Regions from separate parts of the Oliverpabstia sp. genome, predicted to be linked through region 1. Evidence: riboswitches for the same ligand, from Rfam matches in the RefSeq annotation. Region 1 holds a riboswitch; the other holds the start of a gene.

Evidence for each region. Region 1 has a riboswitch for cobalamin ahead of MSA64_RS06405 (ABC transporter substrate-binding protein). Riboswitches for the same ligand answer to the same signal wherever they lie in the genome.
Region 2: it holds a riboswitch for cobalamin, as region 1 does, so the genes downstream of both, MSA64_RS07600 (beta-mannosidase) here and MSA64_RS06405 (ABC transporter substrate-binding protein) in region 1, are expected to answer to the same signal.

The regions. Positions count from the first base shown of each region.
Region 1 is NZ_JALFPR010000092.1:2,121-16,143, reverse strand. It holds gene sdaAA (L-serine ammonia-lyase, iron-sulfur-dependent, subunit alpha) at 37-906, opposite strand; gene sdaAB (L-serine ammonia-lyase, iron-sulfur-dependent subunit beta) at 920-1,588, opposite strand; gene MSA64_RS06445 (MFS transporter) at 1,598-2,788, opposite strand; gene MSA64_RS06440 (L,D-transpeptidase family protein) at 3,021-4,424, opposite strand; gene MSA64_RS06435 (LysR family transcriptional regulator) at 4,591-5,493, opposite strand; gene MSA64_RS06430 (MATE family efflux transporter) at 5,568-6,935, opposite strand; gene MSA64_RS06425 (ABC transporter ATP-binding protein) at 6,988-7,962, opposite strand; gene MSA64_RS06420 (ABC transporter ATP-binding protein) at 7,955-8,746, opposite strand; gene nikC (nickel transporter permease) at 8,740-9,585, opposite strand; gene nikB (nickel ABC transporter permease) at 9,591-10,538, opposite strand; gene MSA64_RS06405 (ABC transporter substrate-binding protein) at 10,627-12,219, opposite strand; cobalamin riboswitch at 12,428-12,606, opposite strand; gene MSA64_RS06400 (LysR family transcriptional regulator) at 12,703-13,602, opposite strand; gene MSA64_RS06395 (flavodoxin) at 13,723-14,023, opposite strand, start outside.
Region 2 is NZ_JALFPR010000107.1:12,439-29,247, reverse strand. It holds gene MSA64_RS07600 (beta-mannosidase) at 167-2,698, opposite strand; cobalamin riboswitch at 3,168-3,362, opposite strand; gene MSA64_RS07595 (DUF4250 domain-containing protein) at 3,474-3,647, opposite strand; gene clpB (ATP-dependent chaperone ClpB) at 3,660-6,248, opposite strand; gene MSA64_RS07585 (C39 family peptidase) at 6,524-7,573, opposite strand; gene MSA64_RS07580 (phosphatase PAP2 family protein) at 7,671-8,237, opposite strand; gene MSA64_RS07575 (DUF2179 domain-containing protein) at 8,362-8,541, opposite strand; gene MSA64_RS07570 (YitT family protein) at 8,538-9,248, opposite strand; gene MSA64_RS07565 (Cof-type HAD-IIB family hydrolase) at 9,373-10,221, opposite strand; gene MSA64_RS07560 (restriction endonuclease subunit S) at 10,281-12,125, opposite strand; gene MSA64_RS07555 (N-6 DNA methylase) at 12,118-13,608, opposite strand; gene MSA64_RS07550 (metallophosphoesterase family protein) at 13,578-14,105, opposite strand; gene MSA64_RS07545 (endonuclease III domain-containing protein) at 14,118-14,756, opposite strand; gene MSA64_RS07540 (HAD-IIB family hydrolase) at 15,108-15,905, shown strand; gene MSA64_RS07535 (citrate/2-methylcitrate synthase) at 16,055-16,809, opposite strand, start outside.

The DNA of each region.
Region 1 (14,023 bases):
TTTTTATACATTTTTTATTTTTCTGTCGTTTTTCCGTCAGATTCTGCAACGCATTCCACATCCGGTGGGTGTTCCCGCACATCCACCGATGGCTGTTTCACGCAGTTCAAACGGAATACTCTTTCCTACTTTGTACATCGCATCCACCATCTCATCAAACGGAATCGGATACATCACACCACTCAATGTGATCTCCGCACAGGTCACAGCATTAACCGCACCTATCGCATTTCTGCTCTGACAGGGAACTTCCACCAGTCCTGCCACCGGGTCGCAGACCAGACCAAGCAGATTTGAGATCGCCATAGCTGCTGCCTGCAGACACATCTCCGGTGTTCCACCCATCAGTTCTGTCACAGCGGCAGCAGCCATCGCCGATGCAGCACCTACCTCTGCCTGACAGCCTGCCTCCGCACCTGCCACAGAGGCATTCCGCATCAGCAGATAGCCGATGGCCGCTGTATGAAACAATGCATCCGTCATCTGTTCATCGCTGAATCCTTTTTCCTCCTGCAGTGCCAGTAACACTCCCGGAACCACACCGGAAGATCCGGCAGTCGGTGCCGCAACGATGACCCCCATCGAAGCGTTGACTTCCAGAACCGCCATGCTGTAAGCGATCAATTTGTTCATAAACGTTCCGCAGACATTTGTCCCGCTCTCTCTGTATCCGGTAATCTGCTTTGCCTCCCCGCCGATCAGTCCGCTCATGGACGGTTTCGGGTCTTCCAATGGCTTTCTTACTGCCTCTTTCATGATGGCGAGGGCTTTTCGCATCTTATCTTCCACTTCTTTTTTTGTGGAGGATGTGCCTTCGATCTCCCGCTGTTTCATCACTTCGGAGATCGAACACTGCTTTTTCTTACATACTTCTAATAATTCCTGTCCGTTTTTAAAATCTGTCATCTGTCCGTCTCTCCTATATCTGAATCAGCAATATTTCCTGCACATACGGGTTCTGTCGAATCTCTTCCAGAATCTCATCCGGGATCCGCTCATCTGACTCCACAACAGAATAAGCCGTTTTTCCCTTGCCCTCACGGAACAGCCGCATGAAAGCAATATTTACATTCTGATTGCTCAGACACTGCGTAATATGTGTTACCACACCCGGTTTGTCGATCTGTTTTACCACCAGCGTACTGTATTCTCCGGTAAATTCCACATTAATACCGTTAATCTGGGTGATCTTGATCTTGCCGCCACCGATGGACTGTCCCTGCACCTGCATCTTGGTGCCGTTTTCTCCTGTCATCCGGATATCCACAGTATTCGGATGATCCGGAACAAACTCCTTATCAGCGATATACTGATATTTCACTCCCATCTTCTCTGCCCAGGAAAATGCATCCCTGATCCGCAGATCATCGGTTGCAAATCCAAGCACGCCGCCAAGCAATGCCCGGTCTGTACCATGTCCTTTATACGTTCTTGCAAAAGAACCATACAGAGTGAATGTCACCTCTGTCACTTTTTCTTTGAAAAGCTTTCTTGCCATCTTTCCGATAGATACTGCTCCCGCTGTATGGGAGCTGGACGGTCCCACCATATTGGGGCCGATCACCTCAAACGCACTGATAAAATTCATCGTTTCCTCCTAGTTGTCTTTTCGCGATACAAAAATGCACACGATTGCCGTGCCGATCATAGACAGTCCCAGACCAGTTGCAAGCATTGCCTTTATTCCGGCAAAATCCACAAGCACACCACCGGACAGACTGCCAAATACCCCTCCCATGGTACTTGACGCAATCAGCAGCGACTGACCCTTCACTCTGTCCTCCACAGCCATCGTTTCATTTACATAGTATACCGCAGAAGGCAGACATAATGCAAATGATAACATCTGCAGCATCTGCACTACATACAGGAACGATATACTGCCACACACCAGATACCCCAGTGCTTTCACAGAAAACATTACCGCCGCAAACCGAATCAGTTTTCTACTGTCCCATTTGCCAACCAGCCTGGAAAACAACAACATCGTAGGAAGTTCGCTCATTGCAGATACTGTCAGCAGTGTTCCCATCCGTTTTATATCTCCCCCGAGGCTTACCACAATATTGATCAGATAATTGTTCACATATGTACTTTCTACATAGATTAATATCATTCCCAGCAATACCAGCATATAATTCCGATAGCGACATGCAAATTCCAGAATCCCGCCACTTCTCTGTCTGTTTGCAGTATTTTTCTGTTCTTCTTTTTTACTTTCATTCGTATCCTTCACAACCGGCATGGAAATCAAGGTAACGAACATCACCGCAAAAGACAGACATCCAACAGCCATAATTGCCAGACCGTAATACCTGCCGATCAGAATTCCCAAAAATGAAGCTGCCACCGCATAGGATGCAGAGCCCACTCCTCTTCCGATTCCAAAATCCACATAGATACCATGATTCACATAATACAAACTGATAGAATTGATCAGTGGCTGTACCACCTGTAATAACATATTAACAATCAAAAATGACAGCACGATTCCCGGTACCATTTTTGACATACACTGCATCAGAATCAGCAGCAGGATTATGGCAATTGCCATCCCTGCAGTCATCTGTTGTAAAGTTACCCGTTTTGCACGGTCCGCCGCCGCCGCAACAAATGGCTGTAATATAACTCCCAGAATATTTCCAAGAGCCAGCACGACTCCTACCTGAGAACTTTTCAGCCCGATATGTAATAAAAATACCGTTGCAAACCCATTGATCGCACAGACCGCCACCCAATAACTCCCCTGTAATACAGCACACTGCGCAGTTAATTTTTTTGAATTCATCTCCTGTTCAATCCTTTCCCGTCTGAATCCTGTCTTTATTTTGCTGTTATCCCCATAACAGAAACAATCTCAGTATACTATTTCCAGCTAAAAGTGACAGTGTCAATTCCGACTTTATTTTCGGTCAAAATCGACTTAACTAAAAAAGGTCCACCGGACCTTTTTGTCGTATGCTTGGCAACGCAAAAAAAGCAGTCCTGAACAGACTGTTGCTGTCAGAATAGCTTTTTTCTTAATATATTACAACAGGAAACTTATATGACACAATATCATATAATTCTTTTACTTTATCCAACGGTGTATTCACACACCCATGAGATCCATTATCCAGATACGCAGTACTGCTCCAGTCACTTCTGGTTGTCAGATCATGGAATCCAATGGTATCTTCAGCTGCAAAAGGTATCCAGTAATTACAGTGTACCTGATACGACCAGTTACCACTGGCATTTTTCTCACCGCGCATGGTATAATCTGTGGTTTTCCCCTTGACTTTATACACACCTTGGGGAGTTTCCGTTCCTTTATTCCGGCATCCGGTCACCACTTCTGAGTCCATAACCTGTTTTCCGTCCACATAGACCCAAAAATGCTGATCGGACAAACTCAGTTCTACGTAAGAGTTTCCGATATCATTCTCATTTCTGCTCAACGCAGTGGATGTATACACAATTTCAAAATCACCCTGTGTTCCGTCATTGATTGCCTGCATCAGATTTGACTCTGTACCGGACTGATCAATCTCCCATCCGTAGTCTCCCGGTGTCAGCGTTACGGTATTACCGGCTGTTGTAGTAAATGTTCTTTTGCTGTTGACTGTATCATATTTTTTTGCAAGACCGGCCACATATTCTTTCACTTTTTCTTCATCTATGGAAAAACTTCCATCTTCTGCTTCTGCTACCCAGTCTTTTAAGGTATTCTTATCCAGTACCTCTTTTCGGTCTGTTCCAAAGTCCATGGTAAGGTTTGCAGATAATTTCTGATTAATTGCATCTGCTTTTGCCTTTAGTTCTGCATCATCCTGCCTGATCTCCGGTTTCACATAACAGTCACCGGCATCCAGATCAAAGGTTATCTCCCCGTTCGTCAGAGCCTGATGAAGTCCTGCTGTTACTTTTCCTTCGTCCAGGGTAGTTCCTTCTTCCTCCGGAATCACCGCATAGCCGTCATCTGTTATGCCCACATAGGCATCCTTCGGAGCCTGCATATTCCCCGGCTGCATACAAGTCAGTCCTTCCACTGCCTGTTTCAATGCTTCTTCATTGACCGCCACCATGTTCTCTAACTGTACATGAACACCGGTAAACGCATGAATCACCCACGCCCAGGGCCGCTGATCTTCCATCAGTTTATCAATTTCTCCATCATCCTGGTAGGTCAGCTTTAGCTGTTCTCCGGTCAGTGTTTCTTCCTGCCCGTTTCTTTCTTCTATTGTAATCTGATAAGACGGTATCTGATCCGCAATTTTTTTCTTCACCTGCGCAACGGTCATCTCCCCGTAATCAGTACCGTTGATCTCTGTATGTGAATAAAAATGACTGCTGTAATAATATGCTGCCGCACCATAGCCGGCTGTCGCAGCCACCAGAAGCACACCGGCAATTCCTGTCAGAACTTTTTTCTTCGTTGTCATCGTTTTGTCATATCTCTCCCCTGTAACGTTCCGACTACTTCCTTCTGCTATCTTTCATCGTATCGTTACTGCTTTTTACTTTCATGTTATATCATATCATCTCATGAAAGATTTTCAATTATGACCTTGTATAAAAACGACAAATTTTTTCTTGTTTTTTTGTCTATTATTTCAGCTTTTCTTCTAACTGCTTCAAATACTCCTCCGTGTGAACACGCAATACGCAGTCTGCCCGATGCAGATATCCGAAGCAGACTTTTGTATGGCTTTTTCGGATCGGGATCATACGGATCAGGCTGTCCCTTTCTTTTTCCTTCTGCAGATTGCAGCTGAGATTGGCAAGATCCGTCTTTCTTAAAAGTTCCTGCATCAGTGAGCTGCTGTTTACCGTGACAATCTGTTGAAAATCTCTGCTGTCAATCAGATCTTCCTGCAGATGTCCGGAAGTATGCAACAGGGAAATCTGGTCTTCTTCATGCTGTACATAGCGAAGATTTCGCAGTTCTTCTTTTGTCACATACTCCTTTTCATAATATGGGTGGTTCGGTCCCACATACAGTGCCATATCTTTTTCTTTTAACGGTGTGAACGTCATTTTTCTTTTCTGTATCATCCGTTCAAAAGCCTGCCGCTGCATCTTGGAGATAAACACAAAACCAACCTCCACCTGTCGATGACAGATATGGTGAATGATCTTCTCCAGTGTCTCCTCATAACACACCGCATGCAGTTTCGGATGTTCTGCAAGAAATGTGGCAAATTCTTCACTCAGAAGACTGCTTGGCATAGATGCGATACGGATCGTACTCTCCTGCGTCTCCATCTGAATTCTCTGGATTTCTTCCATGGAACTCAACATTTTTCTTGCCTGATCGTATACTTTTTCTCCCTCTTTGGTAAGTTCCACACCTTTTTTGCTTCGTTCGAGAAGCTGGTATCCAAGTGTCCGCTCCAGCTTTTTGATCGTTTTACTTACATGTGGCTGCGTCGTATACAAAATCTGCGCAGCCTGACTCAGACTCCCTGCATCCACACTTACAACAAAGAACTGTAATTCTCTTAATTCCATACGATACTCCCATCTTTTCCAACAGGTATGCCCGGAGTCTTATATTTCCTGTTCCGACTGTTTTTCCGGATGCATTACCTGTTTTTCTGTAATTTTCTTCTGCTCTTATACCAGAATAATCCGATAAAAGACAGACCTGCCACGATCCAGGAAGCAATATAGATCCAGATGATGCATTCCATCGTCTCAAACTTCGGAAGAATCACCCAGATACTGCATACCCGGAGCAGACAGATGCTGAGAAGCGTCGTAATCATCGGTGCAACGGTCTCCCCTAAACCGCAGCTTGCACCGGATAATGCTTCCGCAATCGCATAAAACAGATAAAACGGCGCCATCATCTGCATATATTTTACCACAAGTGGAATCAAAAGTTCAGCATCTTTTTTATCAATAAACCACGGGCCGACCCATCCGGAGCCAAAAAACAGGAACAGACTGACGGCTCCCACCGCACAGACCGAGATACCGGTTCCGATAACCGCTCCTTTTTTGACTCTTTCTGTCTGTTCTGCACCAAGATTCTGTGCAACATAAGTCGTCATCGCCGGTCCCATGGAGTCGGCAAGCAGCCAGATCAGCATACTCAGCTTATCGCAGATGCTCCAGGCTGCGATGCTGTCGGTTCCCATCGTGTTTACACTCGCCTGCACAATGGAATTGGCGACCGGAAACAGCATGGACTGTAAAGCAAGCGGAAATCCGGTACGGATCATCATCACCATATGCTCTCTGCCAAAATGCAGATGCCAGACATGCACTTTTCCGCGAAGATGTTCTTCTCTCGCCAGAAACAGAAAAGCCAGGATCACACTGACGATCTGTGCCGCAACCGTGGCAGCAGCCGCACCGCCTACTCCCAGGTGCAGAACACCTACCAAAAGAAGATCACCTAAAATATTCATGCAGCTACTCACAAGCAATACACACAGCGGACGTTTCGAATCCCCAAAGGCACGCAGGATCCCCGCTGCCATATTATAAAGGATCAGAGACCACAGACCACCGAAATAAATCGTGCAGTATGTCAGCGTATCCCTGTAGATATCCGCCGGAACACGCATCAGTTTCAGCAGTTGCGGAGCAAGCAGTACGCCTCCAAAAGAACTGATGATTCCCAGGACAAATGCAATCGTGATCGCCGTACGGATCGAACGATGCAGATGCTCGGTAGCTTTCGCTCCGAAATACCTGGAAATAATAATCGTTGCTCCTGCCGCCAGACCATTCATAAAGTTGATCGGGAACTTAAACAGCGTATTGATCGAATCGATCGCTGCCAGTCCCACTTTTCCTGCAAACCGTCCTACAATGATCGCATCTACTGTCACATACAACTGCTGGATCAGGCTTCCCGCGATCAGAGGCAGTACAAATAATAAAATTGCTTTCCCAATGTTTCCTTCTATCAGACTGCTGCTCTTTTTTTCTTTCACCTTCACTTTATCATTCTCCTCATAACTGTTCAGTGCCCTCACAGTTACCCTCATGTTTCTATTTCTGTACGCTTTCGGTATACAGATGACAGGCGACCTGATGATCCGGTGTAAGGCTGACCATTTGCGGAACTTCTTTTTTGCAAATCGCCATACATTTGGTACATCGTCCCTGGAACGGACAGCCTTCCGGCAGCTCCAGCGGGCTTGGTGCTTCTCCTTCCAGGTTCTCGATCGGTTTGGAAAAATCCATGTTGATATCGAAGACAGACCCCATCAGTGCTCTCGTATACGGATGCATAGCATCTTTGGAAAGCTGTCCGCCCGGAAGTACTTCCACCACATTTCCCAGATACATGACTGCGATCTGATGGGCACACTGCTCGATCAGTGCAATATCATGGCAGATAAATCCGATCGTAATATTCTTTTCTCTCTGTAACTTCGTGATCAGCTCGATAATCGTCTTCTGCACCGATACATCCAGTGCGGAGGTTGCTTCATCCATGATGATCACTTCCGGTTCCAGAGCCAGGGCACGGGCGATCGCCACACGCTGTCTCTGGCCACCGCTCATATTGTGTGGATACCGATCCGAAAATTCTGCCGGCAGCTCTACCAGTTCCAGAAGTCTGCGACAGTTTTCTTCTTTTTCGGATTTTTTGATTCTCCCGAAGTTCAGTAACGGTTCGCATATGATATCACGGATCTTCATTTTCGGATTAAAGGATGTGGTCGGATCCTGAAAAACCATCTGAATATTCTGGCGGTTCTGACGCAATTTTTCTCCCTTTAATCTTGTGATATCTTTTCCACGGTACAGGATCTCACCCTCGGAAGGGATATCGAGAGATACCAGAAATTTCATAAAAGTACTTTTTCCACAGCCGGACTCTCCTACCAGTCCCAGTGTCTCTCCTTTATAAAACTTCAGATTGACATCGTTGTTGGCAAGCAATGTCCGTCCGTCTGTAGTACGAAAACGCTGGGTCACATGTTTTGCTTCCAGGATTACTTCTTTTGATTCAGACATATCTCTCACCTCCCACGGAAGGAACGGCACCCAGAAGGCTTCTGGTATATGCATTTCGGGTCTCATGCAGAATATATTCTCTCGTTCCCTGATCTTCCATTTTTCCGTCTTTCATAACCACGATATAATCAGACATATACGCTGCGATTCCGAGGTTATGCGTCACCACGATGATACTGGTTCCGTAATCATCGCGCAGTTCCATCATCTGGCGCACGATCTGTGCCTGTGTTGTCACATCCAGTGCGGAGGTCGGTTCGTCCGCAAGCAGCAGTTTCGGCTGATAGGACATACCCATCGCGATTCCCACACGCTGGCGCATACCACCGGAAAGCTGGAACGGATAGGATTTCATCACGTTATCCGGGCTTGGAAGATTCATTTTTTCCAGCATCCCACAGCCTTTTGCCCAGGCATCTTTTTTTGAGATTTTTTCGTGGGTGCGCAGATATTCAACAAATACATCTCCAACCTTTCTTGTCGGGTTCATCATCGCACCGCTGTCCTGAAAGATCACGGAGATCTCACTGCCGCGCAGGTTTCTCCACTCTTCGCGGTTATAGGAAAGCAGATCCTTTCCCTCAAACGTAATGCTTCCCCCGGAAACCACTCCACCTCCTGCCAGAAGTCCAAGAACGGCACGAATCACGGTAGTCTTTCCGCTTCCCGATTCACCTACCAGTGATACGATCTGTCCCTGTTTCATATTCAGGTTAAAATTCTGCACGGTAGGTACATTCTTATAGGAAACGGTCACATTTTTCAACTGTAACATATTTACCATATCTGCCCTCCTGACTCGTCTTTCGGATCCAGAATATCCCGGAGAGAATCTCCCAGCATATTAAAGACTACAACTACAACAAAAATTGCCAGCCCGGGGAAAATCATCATCCATGGTGCAGACTGAATACATGCTCTTCCTTCGTTTAACATATAGCCCCATTCCGGTGCCGGAGGTTTTGCTCCGAATCCCAGGAAAGACATAGCTGCCAGTTCCAGCATCATACCACCGATATCGGTAGCTGCCGTGATGATCAGTGTCGGCAGTGCGTTCGGCAGCATATAACGTAAGATCATATACGGTGTTTTAGAACCGGTTACGATCGCTGCTTCCACATAGTCACAGTGACGGATCTTCAGAACCAGGCTTCGTCCGAGACGGGCGTATTTTGTCCAGTTTACTACGACAACGGCTACAATTGCATTTTTCATGCTTGCTCCCATGATACCGGCTACGGCAAGTGCCAGAACCAGACCGGGGAAAGACAGCATCATATCAGCGATTCGCATGATAATACTGTCCACGATACCGCCAAAATATCCGGCGATCACGCCAAGTGTTGTTCCGATAAAGAAAATCAGTGCAACTACACCAAAAGTTGCTGTCAGAGACGCTCTCGCTCCGTAAATCACACGTGCAAAGATATCACGTCCCATCTTATCGGTTCCGAAGATATGTGCCTTGCTCGGAGCCAGAAGGGCTTCATCCAGGCTTCCTTTCAGCGGATCCACACCCCCGCTCACAACCGGGGCAAATACTGCAATCAGAATAATCACAACAGCCAGAATAAGAAAAAAGGTAAACTGCTTATACTGTGCAAAAAAATTCTTCTTTTTCATACTCATTACTCCTTTAATCTCATTCTCGGGTCAATATATACATAAGAAGCATCCACGATCAGATTGATCACCATATAAATCAGCGCCAGCCACAGTACATAACCCTGGATCAGGTTATAATCGCTGGAAGTGATTGCAGACACTGCAAGGTTTCCAAGGCCCGGATAGGAAAAAATAACTTCTACTACTGCCGTACCACCAAGCAGAGATCCGATGGACAGACCGAACATGGTAATCAGGGGAAGCAGAGAATTCGGGAATACATTGAACCAGACGATTCTGGACCATTTTACTCCTCTCGCCTGGGCGCCGATCACATAATCCTGGCTCAGTTCATCAAGAACTGCGGTACGCACCTGACGGGTGTATTTGGAGGTCATCGCGATCGCCAGTGTCAGTGCCGGAAGGAACAGACTCTTAAAGTCTCCCGCAGAACTGATTACCGGAAAAATCTGGAAATAGACACAAAACGCCATCATTAAAAGAAGTCCCACCCAGAAGTTCGGCATCGCACAACCGATAAACGTGATCCCCCGTACCAGATAATCGATCCAGGTATCTTTTTTCAAAGCAGATGCCATACCGAGGGGAATAGAAAGTACCAGCATCAGCAACATCGCCATCAGTGTCAGTTTTAAGGTCGGCCACAGTCTCTCTGCCAGAAGTTCTGTTACCGGTTTGTTCAGGGAATAGGATTTCCCGAAATCTCCCTGCAGACAGTTGCCAAGCCATCTTCCATACTGTACAAAAAACGGATCATTTAATCCCATCTCTTCTCTTGTCTGCTCTACCATCTCCTCGGTCGGCATTACACCGTTGGCGGAATACATGTTTCGTACCGGATCTCCCGGTGACATATAGGTCAGACCGAATGTAATAAAACTGATACCGAACAGTACCACGATGATCTGCAGCAGACGCATGAGTATTTGTTTCTTATTCAAATCGTTCACACCTTTCTTTTTCCAAAAAATACATGTTACCTTGCATGCAACGGCATAACGCCCGGTTGTAAAAACAACCAGGCGTTTCCAGAGTTTTTTATTCTGCCGGAACAATCTCCGTACTTAACCAGTAATAATCTGCGGTATGAATCTTTGCATATCCTACATTTTTGGAATAGATCATACTGGAGTTATAGTATCCGTCAATCAGAACTGCCGCATCATCGATCAGAATCTGCTGCATCTGGAAAATCAGATCTGCACGTTTGTCCTCATCCATCTCACTTTTCAGTTTCTGATATAACGCATCGTATTCCGGATTAGAATATGCACAGTAAGTGCTTTCTGTTGCCCAGTTTGCCATGTAAGCGAACGGATCTCCGGTTCCTACGGTAATCCAGTTGTTGTTGTTAAGATCATAATCCAGTGCTGCCAGCTTACTCCACTGATCATCAGAACTTCCGTACTCGGAAGTAACACCGATTCCGATCTCTGTCAGATACTGGGTATGTGCATCAGAAAATTCATTCAGCAGACGGTTTTCATAAGAAATATAACGCAGATTGATATTTTCTCCATCAATCTCACGGATACCATCTCCGTCTGTATCTACAATCCCCGCATCATCCAGTAGTTTCTTCGCACCTTCCGGATCATAGGTGTATGGATTGTTCAGTTTCTCATATCCATAGGACAGGTTGGATGGAAGTACAGAAAATCCCGGTGTATACAGTCCTCCGATCGTCTTGGAATTACAGATAGTATCATAATCGATCGCCATCAGAATCGCCTGGCGCAGTGTCTTGTTACCCAGAACGCCATCAAAGTTCATCCAGGAAAAACCACAGCGCACACCTGTAGCGATATCTACAGTATAGTCAGCAGAATCCTGGAATTTCTGGATATCTGCTACGTTGGTGATATTCTCTACCAGGTCAACCTGTCCACTTTCCAGTGCCATTGCTTTCGCAGAGTTGTCACCCATATACAGCAGGTTTACTTTATCATAAGGTACTTCTTCACGGAAGTTCGGGTTTGCGACCAGTGTATAACCGACACCCACACCGTTGAAAGAATCGATCATGTACGGACCGGTTCCGATGGTACCATTGTCAAAGTTCTCCGTATGCTCTACGTCTACGATACCCATGGTCGGATGGCTGAGCTGTCCCATCAGGTTGGCATACGGCTGTGAGGTCTTGATTGTCAGAGTACCTGCCTCATCATCTGCATCGATGGTTGCCTCGAACTCCAGATATTTTTCCGGTTTTGCAGATCCGGACGGTCCTACTTCTTTCAGATGTTCGTATGCTTCTTTTACCTTGCTTGCGGTAAGATCACATCCGTCAGAGAACTTCAGACCTTTTTTCAGAGTAACGACCCATTCGGTATGTTCATCATTCACGGTATAGCTTTCTGCCAGCCATGGTTCCAGTTCCATGTTGTCGTTGAACTTGAACAATGTCTCTGTGATTCCGTAACGCATCGCGTTCCAGCCACCGTTCTCGTCACCTGCAGTGTTGACGCTTCCGTCGGTGTACATTGCACATCCGAAGTTCAGAACCTTCTCATCGGATGAAGCTTTTGATGATGAAGAAGAGCTGTCACTTCCTTTGCTTCCACAGCCTCCCAGTACCGTTGTTGCCATTACGCCTGCCAGCAGCAGTGCCAGTATCTTTCCTTTTTTCACTGATTTTCCTCCTGTGTTTTGTTTCCAGTTGTCTTCCATTTCCTGTTTTATAGCATAGAAAAAACAGTCTGTATCTTTATGCAGACTGTCCCCTTAATTTCTGACGCAGCAGTTTTTCGGTTTCTCCACAGTCATAAGACAGGTTTGCACCTAAATCATGCCGAAAAATCACTTAATCATATTTTAAGAGTTCTCATCAGCCGTGAGAAACATCTCAAAGATATAAGCAGTTCTCCTGACTTCAGTTCATCACCTCAAACTCCTTCCCGGAATTTTTCTCTTCCAGTGGCTCATGTTCTCGGCTCCCTGTCACAGTGGCGGGACCGCAACGGATTGACACCGTTTTCTCTATCAATGCTTATTGCAACTTATATCCTGAATGTAACGCAGATGTCATTTTAACAGAAAAAATCCGTTTTCACAAGATTTTCATGTATTCCATTTAGTTATATATGAGTATTTGTTTTTGCACCATGAATTATCTTAATTGTTATATTTACTGATCTCTTTCAGATATTCCTTTCCTATCGAACTTAACGGAATCCCCTTTCGTTTCAGATATCCGATCGTCATGGTTTCTTCTGTGGAGAGTTTTACCGCACAATACTCCGAACCATTCAGATTTTCGCAAATAATGCCGCTGCAAAGTGTATATCCGTTCAGTCCTTTCATCAGATTCAGCATCGTCGCACGGTCATTCGCCTTGATCGACTGTTTGTATTCATACGTACTGAACACTTCCTCCGCAAAATAAAACGAATTGTTGCTCCCCTGGTCAAACGAAAGAAATGGATAATCTTCCAGATCCTCCAGAGTAATCTCCTTCTTTTTTGCCAACGGATGACCGCTCCACAGGTAAACGTATTCCTGACAGTCAAAAAGCTCATGAAATTCCAGATTGTTTTCCTCAAAGATCTTCCCCAGTACTTTCCGGTTAAAATCATTCAGATATAAAATTCCCAGCTCACTCCGGAAGTTTTTCACATTTTCAATCACATCATACGTCTGTGTCTCATAGATGGAAAATTCATACCGTTCCATCCCGAAGCGTCTGACCATCTCCACGAATGCCTTCACCGCAAACGAATAATGCTGCATGGAAACGCCGAACTTTTTCTTTACTTTTTCTTTATCCACATACCGTGCCTCGATCAGGGCATACTGTTCCACGACCTGTCTGGCATATCCGACAAATTCTTCTCCGTCCGGTGTCACCTGGATCCCGCGGTTGGTTCTCCGGAAAATCTCGATTCCCACCTCGTCTTCCAGTTCCCGGATAGCCGCCGAAAGGCTTGGCTGGGAGATAAATAATTTCTGCGCCGCCTGATTCATCGAACGGGAATCCGCCACGGTAATTGCATAGCGTAACTGTGATAATGTCATATCCTGCTGCTCCTTTTTCTGTCGATGTTTTGATTATACCCTAAGATTTTCCATAAAAAAAGACCTTACGGGTTCTTTTTGCAGAATCCATAAGGTCCTCGGTTTTATTTGTCAAAGCCGTTATGCCAGTGCTGCGCCCAGTTCCTTGCAATTTGCTACGCCGGCATCATCCGGCATATCGTTGCAGATGACACTCTCTGTTGCCAGAACCGCTCCTGCTTCTTTACAGCTTTTCTCCCAGTTTCTCATCCATTCACCGTCTCCCCATCCATAAGATCCGAACAGTGCGATTTTTTTGTCTTTCAGTTCAGCTTTGCAGCCGTCAAACATTGGTTCAAATTCATCTTCTTCCAGTACTTCATCTCCCATAGCCGGGCATCCGAACGCGATGGCATCGTATTCTCCGACCAGTTCCGGGCGG
Region 2 (16,809 bases), on a different contig from region 1:
TTGCTTGCACGAAGATTTATGAACTTGGGATCCGCCAAAACATGAGTAAGTAGCCATTTTCCGAAGAAAAATGAGCGGATTACGAATGTTTTTGAGGATTGCGGGAGTACAAAGTACGGAGCAATCCGGTATCAAAGGGGCAAAATGCTTTTTGCCCCAACATCTTTTACCGAATATCGTAAACGCTTCGCAGTTTCAGACCGTCCGCAAGCTGCTCTTTTACCTGGTTCTCCCAGTCTGCAGGGGCTTCCACTTTTCTTGATGCTTTGCCAAGAATCTTTACCCTCTTTTCTCCCGCACTCATATCAAAATAGTTGTCCGACAGGATCAGATCTTCGGACAGATTCAGGATCTCCACGCCTTTCGCGTAGGCTTTCGCGCTGACTACGATCTCGTCTCCCTCGATCCGATATGACAGCTGCGGATCCAGATAATGGAAGTACTTCGGATAAGAGAAGATCACGCTGCCCTCAGAGATGCAGGTATCACCCTCCCATGCCTCATAGCTTACATACTGGCCGAATACATCCACATCCGGGTATTCTTCTTTATCCAGCCATACACTGGAAAGTGCCGGCACCGTTACTTCTCGCTCCTCTGCTTTCACAACAGATGCATCGGCGTTTCGAAGTGCCCATTTTACCAGAACTTTCTTATCTTCCAGGGTCTCGTTGGTCACATTCAGGCGGATAGATTTTTCATATACAAAATGTTCACGGTTCATATTCGCTTCCGCAGTCATCCAGTTCTGTTCTTCACAGGATACCATCACCGGTGCAAAGAACCGTTTTGCATAATAATGCAGGGCTTTCCATCTTCCCTCATAATCTACCGATGCCCAGGAAGCTACCGGCCAGCAGTCATTTAACTGCCAGTAGATCGCACCCATACATCTGCCCCTGTTTCTTCGGAAATGTTCCACCCCGTACTTGATAGCTTCTGCCTGCAACATCTGGGAAGCATATAATAACGTGGTAAATTCGGTTGGATAGCGGAATGTCTGCTGCAGATAATTCAGGATCTTTCCGTTTGCGCCTGCATTTCTCTGATGTTTTTCCATAACATAAGAGAAAATGTTCCAGTCTGCCGGATCATCGGTAAAAGTTTTGATTGTCTCAAAAGACGGGAAGGACTGGAATCCAAATTCACTTGCATAGCGGAAATAGTAATTCCGGTAATCCGAGAACGGCTTGTTTCCATGCCATACATCCCAGTAATGCACATCTCCACGGTTCGGATCTGACGGATCATCGAAGCATCCGCCGGAAGACGGACTTGCAGGCCAGTAGAAGGTTTCCGGATCGTATTTTTTCAGAATCTCCGGAATCACGCGCTCGTACATGAAGAGATAATCGCGCACCTCGCTCGGTTTGGTTACCCACTCGCCCTGTTTTACAAACATTTCCATCTCATTGTTACCACACCACAGTCCCAGGGATGCGTGATGACGTAATCTTTTTACATTATCAATAAATTCTTCCCGGATATTCGCCTCAAAGTCCGGTGTCAAATCATAGACTGCACATGCAAACATAAAGTCCTGCCATACCATCAGTCCCAGTTCATCACACAGATCATAGAACCAGTCTTCCGGATAGTAACCGCCGCCCCATACGCGGACTGCGTTAAAGTTGGCTGCCTTACACTGTTCCAACAGTTTTCTTGTAGTTTCCGGTGTCACACGCCCCAGGAGATGATCTTCCGGGATATAGTCTGCACCCATGGCAAAGATATCCTTTCCGTTCACCTGATGAGCAAAACTCTCGCCCCACTCATCCGGATGAATATCCATCGTCATCGTGCGAAGACCAATCTTTCTTGTCCATCTGTCCACCGGCTGTCCGTCTTTTGCCAGCGTTACGTTCACTTCATATAATGGCTGTTCGCCCACACCGTTTGGCCACCAGAGCTTCGGCTGTTCGATCACCAGATCCTCCGGGGTATCTTTTGCAATGATCTTTGTACCATCCGGTGCTGTCACAGTTACTTCATAGGTATAGCCATCTGCCTCTTTTCCCACCGGGATCTCTTTTCTGAGATCCTCTTTCGGGTTTCTGCTCACATCAAAATGCAGGGTTACTTTTCCCTCTTCGTGTTCCTGACGGATATACACGCTGTCTATTCTGCCTTCGGTCATCGTCAGCAGATATACCGGACGAAAGATTCCCGCATCCGGCAGATGAGCACCCCAGTCCCATCCGAACATGCAGTGTGCTTTGCGGATATGCACAAAGCCATCCATCGCATCTTCACTTCCGTGTGTCGGCTGTTTTTCGTAAGCTTCTTTAATATACTCCAGCGGAGAATGGAAATACACACGCAGGATATTTTCTCCTGCTTTCACCTTTCCTGTTACATCAAACTCCCAGGTTCTGTGCATGTTATATGTATTACCGATTTTTTCTTCATTCAGATAGATATCACAGATCGTATCCAAACCTTCAAAGCGAAGCCACTGTCTCTCGCCTTCCTGTGCTTCGGTTCCCTCAAACACGGTCTCATACTCATAATCTTTTTCCATCAGATCCAGTGCTCTGTATTCATTGTCCTTCCAGAACGGATCTTCCATCTGTCCGTTTCTTAACAGATCTGTATACACAGTTCCCGGAACCTGCGCCGGATACCACTGTGCATCGCCTGCAGTATGCATCTTCCATACCGTTGCAAACTGCTGTTTTTTCGTTGTAAAACCCTCCATTTTATTGCCTCCATTTTTGTTTTCCGTAGCTGTTTTTACAGTTACTTTACTATCTCAGTGTACCATGAAGTTCCGGTGCTTTCAATTGCAAAAGTTATTTTTCTATGCAGCCATATGTTGCAGATTTTTCACGTGAAAAGCACAAAAAAAGAAGCCTTTTCAGGCTTCCATTTTCAAGGCTAACCGGATGAAACCATCCTGCTTCTGCACAAGATCCAAGAGGAATCTATATCACTTGGTTGCGGAGGTAAATGATACAGTAGATCTACAGAAACAGGATTCTGTTCATCCTGTCGTTTAATCGTGCATAAATTCAAATAGTCAAGGTCTCGAAACACTACGCTCCTGTTTCGATCATTCCATAAGTTCGTGTTTTTGTAAATATATAAAAAAGATGTCTTTTCCCCGACAGAAAGCTGACATCTCATTTTTACTACAAACAGGATGTAAAACTTTACTCGGAAGTTTTAACCTTACGACATACAAGCAGGTTTCCTGACTTACAGATCAACAGTCGGCCCTCCTTCTCATACCTTGCGGTACAATGGATCCTACCGGGCTTTCCTCCCTGATTACAGTGACCGGATCGCTCAGGACTCACACCTGATTCCCTCTCTCACCGACGAACTATGTTCGCAGGTGCACTTGATATGTTACTATGGAATTTATACAAGAAGTATATTAGCACTATGTTAACTTTCTGTCAATACTTTGTTTAAATGGCTTATCAAAAAAAGAAGCACTCCTACTTTTTTTTGCAGGAATGCTTCCCTTATCACACAAACTGATTTCGATCCACCTCATACACATACTCAATGGACTTCATCTTCTCCACCAGTTCTTCTTTTCCAATACCCTTATCCTCACAAAGAGCATCCAGACTGGAATAATAATCTCTCAGCTGCGTATTTACATAACTGAGCAACATCACCGGATCGTTCGGTATCATCTCAAAACTCCTTTATACAGACTGTACAGAAGCTGTCAACTCACCATCCGTTACATCCAGAACGATTGTATCATCCTGACCGACTTTTCCACCAAGAATCATCTTTGCAGCCAGTGTTTCCACATATTTCTGCAGATAACGTTTCAATGGACGTGCGCCATATACCGGATCATACCCACCTTCGATGATGTGGTTCTTTGCCGCAGCTGTCAGACGGATATGAATCTCCTGATCTGCCAGACGGTTGTTCAGCTCTGCCATTAACAGGTCTACGATACCACCAATATTGTCTTTGGTCAATGGTTTGAACATAATGATCTCATCCAGACGGTTCAGAAACTCCGGTCGGAAATGCCCACGCAGGTCGTTCTGTACCATCTCTGCTGCTTCCGGTTTGATACTTCCATCTTCCCCAATGCCATCCAGCAGATAGGAAGAACCGATGTTGGAAGTCATGATCAGAATCGTATTCTTGAAGTCAACGGTACGTCCCTGAGAATCCGTGATCCGGCCATCATCCAGTACCTGTAACAGTACGTTAAATACATCCGGATGTGCTTTCTCAATCTCATCAAACAGTACTACCGAGTACGGTTTTCTTCTGACAGCTTCCGTCAGCTGACCTCCTTCTTCATAACCTACATATCCCGGAGGTGCTCCGATCAGACGGGATACAGAATATTTCTCCATATACTCGCTCATGTCGATTCGCACCATATTATTCTCATCATCAAACAACGTCTGTGCCAGAGTTTTTGCAAGTTCTGTCTTACCGACACCGGTAGGTCCAAGAAACAGGAATGATCCGATCGGTTTTGTAGGATCTTTGATACCGGCTTTAGAACGGATGATCGCATCGGTCACTTTCGTTACCGCTTCATCCTGTCCGATCACACGTTTATGAAGGACATCTTCAAGACCTAGAATCTTCGTTTTTTCTCCCTCGGTCAGTTTCGCCACCGGGATACCGGTCCAACGGGAAATAATTCTCGCAATTTCTTCATCGGTAACACTCTCATGTACCAGAGAAAGATCCTCGTTTTTCACTTTCTCTTCTTCAATCTCCAACTGTTTTTGGAGTTTCGGCAGTTCGCCGTACTGCAGTTCCGCTGCTTTATTCAGATCATACTGCTGCTGTGCCACCTGGATCTGACGATTCAGATCTTCAATCTGTTCACGCAATGTGGAAAGTTTCTCTACAGAATGTTTCTCATTCTCCCACTGTGCTTTCTGTACGGAAAATGCATCTTTATATTCTGCCAGTTCTTTTTGCAGATCTGCCAGACGTTCCTGACTTAGCTTGTCGGTCTCTTTTTTCAGTGCTGCTTCCTCAATCTCCATCTGCATGATCTTACGTTGCTGCTCATCCAGTTCTGCCGGAAGAGAATCCAGTTCGGTCTTGATCAGTGCACAGGCTTCATCTACCAGATCGATAGCCTTATCCGGCAGGAATCGGTCGGAGATATAACGGTTGGAAAGTGTAGCTGCTGCAACGAGGGCACCATCGGTAATCTTTACTCCATGGTATACCTCATACCGCTCTTTCAGTCCACGAAGGATGGATATGGTATCTTCCACAGAAGGTTCATCTACCATTACCGGTTGGAAACGACGTTCCAATGCGGCATCTTTTTCAATGTACTGGCGATACTCATCCAGTGTGGTAGCACCGATACAGTGCAGTTCTCCACGGGCAAGCATCGGTTTTAACATGTTGCCGGCATCCATCGCACCGTCGGTTTTTCCTGCTCCGACGATCAGATGCAGTTCATCGATAAACAGAATGATTTTACCTTCGCTCTTTCTGACTTCTTCCAGAACGGCTTTCAGACGTTCCTCGAATTCACCACGGTATTTTGCACCGGCTACCAGTGCACCCATATCCAGAGCAAAAATCGTTTTATCTTTCAGACCTTCCGGTACATCGCCACGGACGATTCGCTGTGCCAGTCCTTCTACGGCTGCCGTTTTACCTACACCTGGCTCACCGATCAGTACCGGATTGTTTTTTGTCTTTCTGGAAAGAATACGAATCACATTTCGAATCTCGCTGTCACGGCCGATGACCGGATCCAGCTTCTGATTTCTCGCACGCTCTACCAAATCCTGACCGTATTTTTCCAGTGTATCGTAAGTTGCTTCCGGATTATCCGAAGTAACTCTCTGGTTTCCTCTTACAGTGCTCAGCGCCTGTAAAAAGCGTTCTCTTGTGATTCCATATTCCTGGAACAGTTTTTTGATACTCGGGCTCGGATAACGGAGCATTGCCAGAAACAGATGTTCTACGGAAACGTATTCATCTCCCATGGCTTTGGCTTCGTCTTCGCCGCTTACCAGTACCTTGTTCAGGTACTGTCCGATATATTGCTGTCCGCCGGATACTTTGACTCTGGCGTTCAGTGCATTTTCCACGTTGTCCAGAAAATGTTCTTTGTTAATTTCCATCTTTTCAATCATCTTTAAGATCAGACTATCTTCCTGATGAAGCAGATTGTACAGTAAATGTTCCTGCTCGATCTCCTGGTTACCGAAGTCATATGCGGTCTTTTCCAGATTTTGAACAGCCTGCAATGATTTTTGCGTAAATTTGCTGATATTCATAAGCGTCCCTCCTTTTGGAACACATTGTTTTCTTTGTTCTAGTTGCAATATAACACATATTTTAGCACTCGTCAAGAGGGAGTGCTAATAATTTTTAATTTTTTTCCAGACAGACGCGAAAGAGGCGGTAGCGATTTGCGTAGTCAATCAGCGAATTGCGAATATTGAGAGGATTGCGGGAACAGCTAAGCTGCGGAGCAATCCGTAGTATCAAATGAGTGGCAGAAGACCTTTTGACACTCATATCTTTATATACAAAAAGGGATACCGTATGTTCAGGTACGGTATCCCCAGCTTTGACGGATCTGTGGTAATATTTCGGTCATGGACCAGTGTTTTTGGGTGTTGGCGGGGCTGTTTGGGTCGTTAACGGTAATTGCACCGTTTTCATCAATACCGGTCAGAACGATAAAGTGACCCGTGTAGGTAAAATCACCCGGATACATGGAACAGATCAGGGGGATGCCGGACCGCAGGGCGGCAAGGATGTTTTCTTGTGTTACCGGGATGTTTTCTGCTGTGAGGCCCAGGTTGTTGGCACCTTCGGTCATCAGCGACCAGGAGGTTCCTTCACCCGGTACGTAATAACCCTCTTTTTCTGAAAACTGAGCTACGGTCAGGGGATTCCATGTTTCGGAGCCGGTCAGACCACAGGTGATCATGGACAGGCAGGTTGGACCGCAGCCGGTGACAGCAAGGAAATCGCTGCCGTAGGTTTCATACCCCCAGCGTTCATCCCACTGCAAAAAATACGGTATCTCACTGTTTTCTCTGGCAGTTTCCACTTCGGATGAAATATCTATAGTCTGATAGTGTCTTCGCTTCGGATAATTTTTTACAAAATCTGTAGCCTCCGGATATTTTTCTTCCATGTTAAGAAGGCTCTCCGGAATCTGCTCGTGCTGCCGGATCCAGGTTTTCCCTGCCAGCACAACGATGCAGAATGTGACCAGCAAACCGACGGTCCAGACTATTCTTTTCCGTGTCATATGAAATTTATGACCGCTTTGATTATGTATTTTTTGCTGTTTCCGATGGTTTGCCTGTGATGCCGCTGTCGCTGCAACGGATATTTCCTGTTTTACCCTGTAATTGTTTACTTCCCGCAACTCACGTTTTCTTCTGGCTTTCCGCGCTCTTTCTCTTCTTATTCTGTGTCTCTTTGTCAAAAAGCCGATCAGTTTCATCACAAAATACATCAATAATGCAATGCCAAAAATAATCAATGCCCCTTCTTCCGTCAGTCCTGCTGTACTGTCCAGCCAGATGAGCACTCCGACCACTGCCATCAGATACAGTAACAATTTCAATATTTTCTTTCCCATTCCCCTCTAAACCTCTTTCTGCCCGGATGGCGTTCTTTTCTCTCTTATTATAAAGAACACCACACGGGCAGACAATTACGTTTCTTTTAAGATTTTCTTATTTCTTCGTCCTCTTCTTTCCGATCCACAGAACCAGACAGGAAGAAAAGATTCCGACAAACATGCCTCCCAGCACATCGGTTGGATAATGCACACCCACATACAGGCGTGAAAATGCGATCAGTGATGCCAGGATCAATGCAGGTACACCGTATTTTTTCGGTAGAATCCGGTACAACACCAGCGCACAGGCAAACGATGCACAGGTATGTCCCGACGGGAATGAATAATCCGTCGGTTTGTCGATCAGCGGCACCAGTCCCTCTACCACTTCATAGGGGCGGGGACGTGCTACCAGATTTTTCAGACACACATTGGTGATCAGTGCACCGGCTCCCATCGACAACAGACCATACCAGCCGGCTCTTCCGATTACTGCCCGGAAACAGTTTTCATTTTTTATTGAACATTTTTCTCCGGAGATTTTGGCAAGTACAACCATCAGGATACATAATACGATCCAGAACCATCCACCGTTTCCCAGGGATGTGATTCCTTTCCAGAACCAGTTCATGCCCTCCCAGCGGAAGTGATCCTGTATCCACAAAAGAATATTTCCATCCATATTTTTTTCACTTTCTGTTTATAATAATGATATGATGTTGGGGGCAAAAGGTATTTTGACCCCTTTGATACCGGATTGTTCCGTACTTCATACTATCACAATCCTCAATGATATTTTTGTCGTTTCAGACTTTGTCCGTATTTGCTCCATACACATCCGCAATTTCTGCAATCGAGATATAAGCGGAGCGATCATTTCCATGAACCAGTTCTTTCATCTTCCCAACCTGAAAACGGTTTACCACGATGTACACCACTGTCTTCGGGGAATCCGAATAATATCCCTTCGCCTCGGTGATCGTCATCCACACTCAAAGGCTTCGGAGAGTGCCGCGCAGACCTCATCCGGATGCACCGTGACGATTGTAGCCGCTTTGGATCGATCCAGACCTTCCACAATAAAGTCCACTGTCTTCAGCGCTGCCCCGTAGGTTACGATCGAGTACAGTGGAAGGATCCAGCTGTGAATCACAAATCCACAGATAATATACAGTACCAGATTATATGCCATCACAAACGTACCCACCGTGATTCCCAGCCGTTTTGCAAAGATGACAGCGAGAACTTCGATGCCGTCCATCGCTCCTCCAAACCGAATCGCCATACCACTTCCGATACCGGAGATCAGCCCGCCAAAAATAGCGCAGAGAAGCAGATCCGATCCGGCAAGTGGCGATACGATACTTACATCCACCGGCAGTACATCTGTGATCAGCCATGCCCCGAAAGAATAGACCACCACCGTGTAAATCGCATAGATAGTAAATACCACACCCTGTTTTCTGAGTCCGCATAAAAACAGAGGAATATTCAATACCATCAAAAAGAAGGACAGTGACAGCCATTCCGGTGTCAGCTGTGACAGCAGGATCGATGTTCCGGAGATTCCGCTGTCATACAGATCCACCGGGGCAATAAACATCGTGACTCCGAAGGCATTCACTATACCTGCAATCGTGAGGAAGAGAAAGTTCTTACATTTCAGCTTTCCAAGTTGTTGTTTCAAAGTCATGCATAAACTCCTTTCATTTTCCGTATGTGCTGTTTCTTCTCATTTTCCTTCGCTTTTCCTTTTTCTTCCCGTTGCCATACCTGATACCGCAGCCAATTTGTTTTCTGCCATTCAGGCAAATCTGTCATCCATTTTTTAGCACAAACTGCTCAACAGCATAAGCAACGCCGTCTTCCTCATTCGACTTTGTGATAAACGCTGCCTTTTTCTTCGTCTCTTCATCTGCATTCGCCATCACGACCGGAAGTCCGGCCATCTCAAGCATGTTCCAGTCGTTTGGCGCATCGCCGCATGCCATGATTTCTTCCCTTTTGATACCGAGGATCTTTCCCAGTGCCACCAGCGCGTTCCCTTTTCCAGCCCTGCCGGAAATAATTTCAATATTAAACGGTGTCGCATGGCAGATACTCAGATTCGGAAACATCTGTTGCAGTTCCTTCTCTCTGCAGTCCCGTTCTCTTGTATCGGCAAAGATCAGATGCAACTTTTCCATCCCGATCTTTTCCTCCCGGATCTTCTCTGTCAGATACTTCCGGCGTGTCCGGGTACTTCGGATGTACCGCTCCATCGCAGGACTCATCGATTCATGTTTCACAAAATGATACGTTTCTTCCTCAACATAAATATTACCGGCAAAATATGTTTCCCAGTTGCATGATTCTCCTGCCCACTGTTTCATCACTTCGATCACCTGCAATGCGACCTCCCAGGGAATCAGTTCTTCATATACCGTCTCCCCGGAAGGAATACGGATAATGCGGGCTCCGTTGGAAGTCAGTGCGTATTCCACACCGGGAATCTCCAAAAATGCACCCGGAAGTCCGATTTCCGGTCTTCCGGTGGCCGGAAGCACGATGCAGCCCTGATGGATCGCCTCTTTCAGCACACTTCTGGTATGCGTGGTAATCTCTTTATTGTTATTAAATACCGTTCCGTCCAGATCCAGTCCGACCATGCGAATCTTCGGTTTCATATGTTCTGCCTCCTTTTCTCGGTTGCAACCGTTCTGTACCCCGACTGCCTGTTGCATAGTTACTTCCCATTCTCTCCACGCACCAGCCATCCGCATGCACCCAGTCCGGAATACTCCATTAGTATCTCCCAGCCACACACTGCCATCTGCCGGATCTGTGCTGAATCCCAAAGTTCATCCGTAGCGATCCCGTCTTCTCCCTGGAAGGCCAGATGGGCGTCCTGCGGATTATCGTTTTCGCTTTCCTGTAAAAGTTCCTGTAAAAAGTACATCGGTGTAGCGTATCGTTTGCTCAATTCCTCATTTCGATAGGTCAGGAAATCCTTCTCGAGCAGGTATTCCCGCTGTCCCTTTTTATCGGTAAAAGAAACCGCTGCCGGCTGAAAATAGGGCTGCGCAATCCGGAAAATCTCCTGCCGTTTCTTACAGTATACACCGGTTCGTTCATCTCTCGGTGCCCAGCAGCAGAGCACACCAAGAATCAGATGTGCCGTCTGCTTCTGTTCTTCGGACAGTTCCACCGGCCTTCTTTGCATCCTCTTCCCTGTTTTTCCCGAAACCACTTTCGACTTTTCTTCCTGTAACCCGGCTTCTGTCTGCTCCGCTTCACCGGCTGCACCTTCCGAAGTTTTCGCATCTGCCATAGTTTCCAGATCTTTCCCTGTGGATTCTTCTGTCTCCGCTTTCGTAACAATTTCCACATCTTCAATGCTTATTGCATCTGTCTTAGCCTCTTCCTCCGGTTCTTTCCTCAGCAACAGCCATCCCATACCGGAAAATGCTGCCTCTGCCAGTGCAATTTCCCGGTCCAGATTTCTCTCGATCTCACGGATTTTCTTCAGACATCTGCTGTAATCTTCCTGTTTTTTCATGGACAACTGCGGCAGAATCAGCTTTTCCACCTCGGCGGCACGAATCGGACGTTTTCGGTTATCGCCCTCTTTTCTGGCTCCGTAGAGAACTTCACTCATACAGGACTGACTCAGATAAGCATATAAGGCTTCCGGCAGAATCTGCCCCTGATCCGGCACAATGCGCAGCACACTACGATCCAGATACAGTGGATCTTCCACCCGATCTACCAGAATCAGCTTTCCATTTCGAAGAAGGATATCTCCCGGGCAGACACGGTATTTCTCTTCGATCGCCCAGTCTGCACCAGCATTTACCTCCGCTTTTTCTCCTGCATGGAGTCCTGTCAGATAAGTCTTCCGAAAATTCTCCAGACGCACACAGGGGAATTCTCCGTTTGGCTCTTCATTTTTCGGAATACCGGTTCCTACCGGTTCTTTCAGATAGTTGCGAAGTCTCGCCTTTTCTCCGTATCGCAGCTGAGAGGAAAAGATTCTCTGAAATAATACCTGTTCATACTGTTCCATCCGGCTTCGCATCTCTTCTTTTTTCAGCTTGATCTCTTCAAAACGCCGCAGCTTATCCACAATCTTCTGCTGTTTTTCCAGACTGTCCGGCACATAGATTCTGTACTGTCCCAGGGTTTTTCTGCTGATCAGCGCCATCGTGGTCTGATTGGACAATTTGCGGATCTCTTCCGCATGATACCGGAGTGCATAATATCCGTACAGTGGCAGCACTCGGGTCTCATCAAAGATCAGGGATACGATCTGCTGATTCGTGGCAAGTTCCCGGCCGGCGATTCCTACTTTTCCGACTGTACCGACGATGGAAAATAACACACTGTTTTCCGGTACCAGATTAACCTTTTCTTTTCCTTGTTCGGACAGGTATTCCGCTGTCTCCCGGATATAACCCTGATCCAGATTTTCAATCTTGACCCATGGTGTTCCGGTCTCTGCATAGTATTCCTTCTGCTCCCGCTCCGGCGTTCTTCCGGAGATCAGCCGGGCGAGAGATTCCAGTTTGTACATATTTTTCTTCTTACTCATAGTCCCCCGCCATCTCCATCAGTTCCTGTACTTTCTTCATCGTATCGGTTTCCAGATCTGCCAGTTCTTTCAAAAGCTGTGCCGGAGATTCGGTCACAACCGTCTCCTGCTCTTTCCATGGTTTGTATCTTCCCGCAGACAGATTATTGTCATTTTTGGCGATCGTATCCAGACTTGCAAACCAGCAGGATTTTTCTTCCCAATGTGCCGGAACCGGATTTTCCCACTGGTTGTGCGCAGCAGCTTCCTTCAACTGATGTTTCCACTGATCTGCCAGTTCTTTCCGGTTCTCCCATGATGTCAGCATTGCCGGAATGTCATCCACCCCCGTACTTTCCTGGCGACGATCCAGGCTGTATCCGAGATTCTGGATCTCATAGAACCATACCGGCTGCTCTTTGTCAATCTCTTCTTCTCTTGTAAAGATCAGCACCGAAGCCTTACTTCCTGTATAGGGTAAAAATGCTCCCGCCGGAAGGGAAATGACTCCCTGGATCTGGTAGTCATTTAACAGATACTGGCGGACTTTCTGCTCTGCATCGTACATAAACAGGGTTCCCTCGTTGACTACCGCGATCACCATGCCCTGCTTTTTCACATGATTCATCAGCATCTGCATGTACTGCAGCTGTGCTTTTCTGGTACTGATCCAGTACCGGTCCTGATCTTCGATCGGCAGTTCCCCTACCGGTGGATTGGTCACGATCAGATCGTATTCCTCGTAGGTCGGCACTTCCCCTTCCGGTGTGCGCTCCCCGGTTTTATCGATGCGGTCGGCTTCCAGCGGATCTTCCCGACGGATTCCCTCCATACCGCCGCCATGATAAAACTGCAGCATCCGGGCAATCTGCCACTGACTTTTCTCTTCTTCACATCCGTATAACTGCCACTGTGGATACTGTCTGTGGGCTGCTGCAAGAAAACCGCCGGTTCTTGTCGCCGGATTCCAGACTTTTTCGATATTACGACCATCTGCCAGCCGGATCAGTGCTTCCGTAAGGTTCTCCGGCATCAGAAACAGTCCTGTAGTTCCCCAGGCATACATCTGACGGAGCATCTCTTCAAGCAGCGCGCCGAACAGATGTGGCATCCCTTCTTCCCAGTCACAGTGGTCAGCTGTCCAGTCAATGAGTTTACATAATTCTTTTATCCACAGACTGTTTTCTTCCAGTCTTGCAGTTTCCATAAAATGTCCCTGCTCCACCATGGAAGAACAGTACTGTACCTGATACTGCAGCTGCCAGCTGCGCTGACCATCCTCCACTTCTTCCTCTCCCGGTATCCATTCCATTGGGAATCCGGCAAACGGAAAGCTCTCCTGCAGGCTGACCCTCTTCTGTGATTCGATAAACAGGCGGACATACATCAGATATCCCACCTGCTCCACCAGACGCAGCGGCTTTTTTTCCTGCTCCGCTTTCAGTGTTTTTAAAAGTTCCTGTATTTTTTCTCTTACTTCTGTTTTGGTTGTGTTTTTTTCCATACTATACTCCTGTTTTCCACATACCGGTTGGAAATCGTGATTTTTTCCACCGTCCACTCCTGGTTTTCCACTCCGTCTTCTATCGTAAGCACTGCCAATGTCAAAGGTGCGCCGAACCGCGGTCTGCCGCAGCTTCCCGGATTCAGCCAGAGTCTTCCGTCGATTTCTTCCACGCTAAACTTATGACTGTGCCCGAAGACAACCACCTGTACACCGTCCAGGTCCCAGGAAACATCTTTTCTGTCATGCACCATGAAAAAGGAAACACCAGCCTGACAAAACCGTTGTGTTTTCGCGATGCGCTCCGCCCATCCCCGGTCGTTATTTCCACGTACCAGATAAAAAGGGGCATTTGGTTTCAGATGCATCCAGAGCTGATCCAGTGTCTGACTGTTATCCACATCTCCGGCATGCAGGACCACATCGCAGGAAGCGGTCAGCTCCAGAACCGGTGGATGTAATTTTCCATGAGTGTCTGATATGATCCCGATTTTCATCGTTTCATCCTCCTACTCCACACCCACCTTTTTACAGATATCGTTCAGGCAGCAGCGATCACAGTACGGTTTGGTTCTTGCCGTGCAGATTTCTCTTCCATGCATCACCAGACGGTGACAGAAATCGCTTCCCTCTTCCGGTGGAACCAGCTCCCACAGTGCCATCTCCACTTTTTTCGGATCTTTGATCCCGTCTACCAGTCCCATCCTGTTGGTCAGCCGGATGCAGTGGGTATCGGTCACGATCGCCGGTTTTCCAAAGACATCTCCCATGATGAGATTGGCACTTTTCCTTCCCACACCCGGCAGTTTTAATAATGTTTTGAAATCGTCCGGTACTTTTCCCCCGTATTCATCCCGCAGCATCTTCATGCAGGCACTGATATCCCGTGCCTTGCTCTTTCCCAGACCGCAGGGACGCACGATTGTCTCGATATCTTCCACATCTGCCGCTGCCAGTGCTTCCACACTGGGGTATTTTTCAAACAGTCCCTCCACAACCACATTCACCCTGGCATCGGTACACTGCGCTGCCAGCCGCACGCTCACCAGCAGTTTCCACGCCTGGTCATAATCCAGGGTGCACGCCGCATCGGGATATTCTTTCTTCAACCGCTCTATAATCTCCAGGGTTCTCTGTTTTTTTGTCATTTTCTCCCTCCTGAAAATTTATCTTTTTGTAACTGCTTCATAGCTTCACTCTTTTCCACTCACCATACAGTTACACCTGTTTTAATCATTTTTCTGCGGATTCCTTCCTATTTTCCCGCTGAATAGTTCTATTTTAACATACTTTGCCCACTCTGAAATCCCCAGATTCTATTTTTTCTCATCAACTTTCTTTTTAACTGTCAAAATGCGTTTTCCTCTACCATTCTTCTCATTGCTTTTGTTCATCTTATCTCTTTACATTTTGGATTCTCAGGCAGTATAATAAACTGCGCTTGTAATAAAAATCGGATTACCAAACAGTTACAGAAAACATTTATACGGAGAATCAACATGAGTACAAATAAGAAAGCATTATTTTTTGATATCGACGGAACCATCTTAAGTGAAGTCACCGGTGAGATCCCCGAATCTGCCTCTGCTGCCCTGCAAAAAGCCCATGATCTCGGACATCTTTTATTTATCAACACCGGACGGACCATCTGCTGTCTGCCGCCGATGATCTGTCGGCTGCCGTTCAGTGGTTATCTGTGTGGCTGCGGAAGCTATATTGTATACAACGATGAGGTGCTCACCTCCACGCAGATCCCGAAGGATCGTCAGGCAGAGATCATCCGGCAGGTAAAAGCGGCAAATGCAGGACTGCTTCTCGAGGGAAAAGAGGACTGCTACCGTTCTTCCCATATTACCCGGTTTGCAAAGCTGGAGGGAACCTGCCGTTATCTCGCCACACTGGGACTGACCAGAGAACACTATATCGAAAGCGGACTTTGCGACTTTGACAAATTCGTCATCTACACCGATGAGCAGACCGATACCGACACCCTGTTCCCTGCACTGGCAAAAGATATGGATCTGATCGACCGGCTGGGCGGTATCTATGAAGTTGTGCCGAAAGGATATTCCAAAGGAACTGCCATTGATTTTATCCTGAAACACTTCGGACTGGGACTGGATGATGCTTATGTCTTCGGTGACAGCAGTAATGACCTTGCCATGTTTACTTATGGTAAACACACCGTGGCTCTTGGACATCACGACCCTGTGCTCGATCCGTATACGGAGTATGTCACAGATACTGTGGAAAATGACGGACTGATGAAAGCAATGGCTCATTACGGACTGATCTGATTCACCACCCTTCTGGCTCGTTGCCCTCCCCGTTCACTATTGCGGCAGTCGTCAAGGTCTTGTGCAAGCCCGGACTTTGCCTCATTACCCGCGTATATACCAAAATCCGCCCGACAGATTTTCTCTGTCAGACGGATTTTTGCTTTTATTTATGCATTTTTAATGCTCTTAATCTTATATTTTCTCTGGTATTCCTCGGTGAACGGGTTCTGTTCCTCGCGGTCTTCCACTTCCAGATACGGTCTGTGGTGTCCCACATAACGGTATGCCGGACGGATGATCTTACCGGCGTTGACCAGTTCCTCCAGACGGTGTGCGGACCATCCTGCCATACGAGAGATCGCAAAGATCGGGGTGAACAGCTCTCTCGGGATGCCAAGCATCGTGTAAACGAATCCACTGTAAAAATCGACATTTGCACATACCGGTTTGAATAGTTTTCTCTTGTGCATGATCAGTTCACCTGCAATCTCTTCCACTTTCTCATACAGGGCAAATTCTCTGTTCTTTCCTTTTTCTTCTGCCAGGAATTTTGCATAACGTTTCAGGATCACTTCACGCGGGTCGCTCAGTGTATATACCGCATGTCCCATACCATAGATCAGGCCTGCATGGTCAAAGACCTTCTTATCCAGAATATCATTCAGATAATCTCTCAGAGATTCTTCATTTTCCCAGTCGGGGCAGTTTTCCATGATATTTTCAAACATGTCCTGAACTTTCAGATTGGCACCACCGTGTTTTGGTCCTTTCAGGGAACCGATAGATGCCGCTACAGCAGAATAGGTATCCGTTCCGGAAGATGTTACCACATGATTGGTAAATGTGGAGTTGTTACCACCACCATGCTCTGCGTGAAGAACCAGTGCAATGTCCAGAACTTTTGCTTCCAGTTCGGTAAACT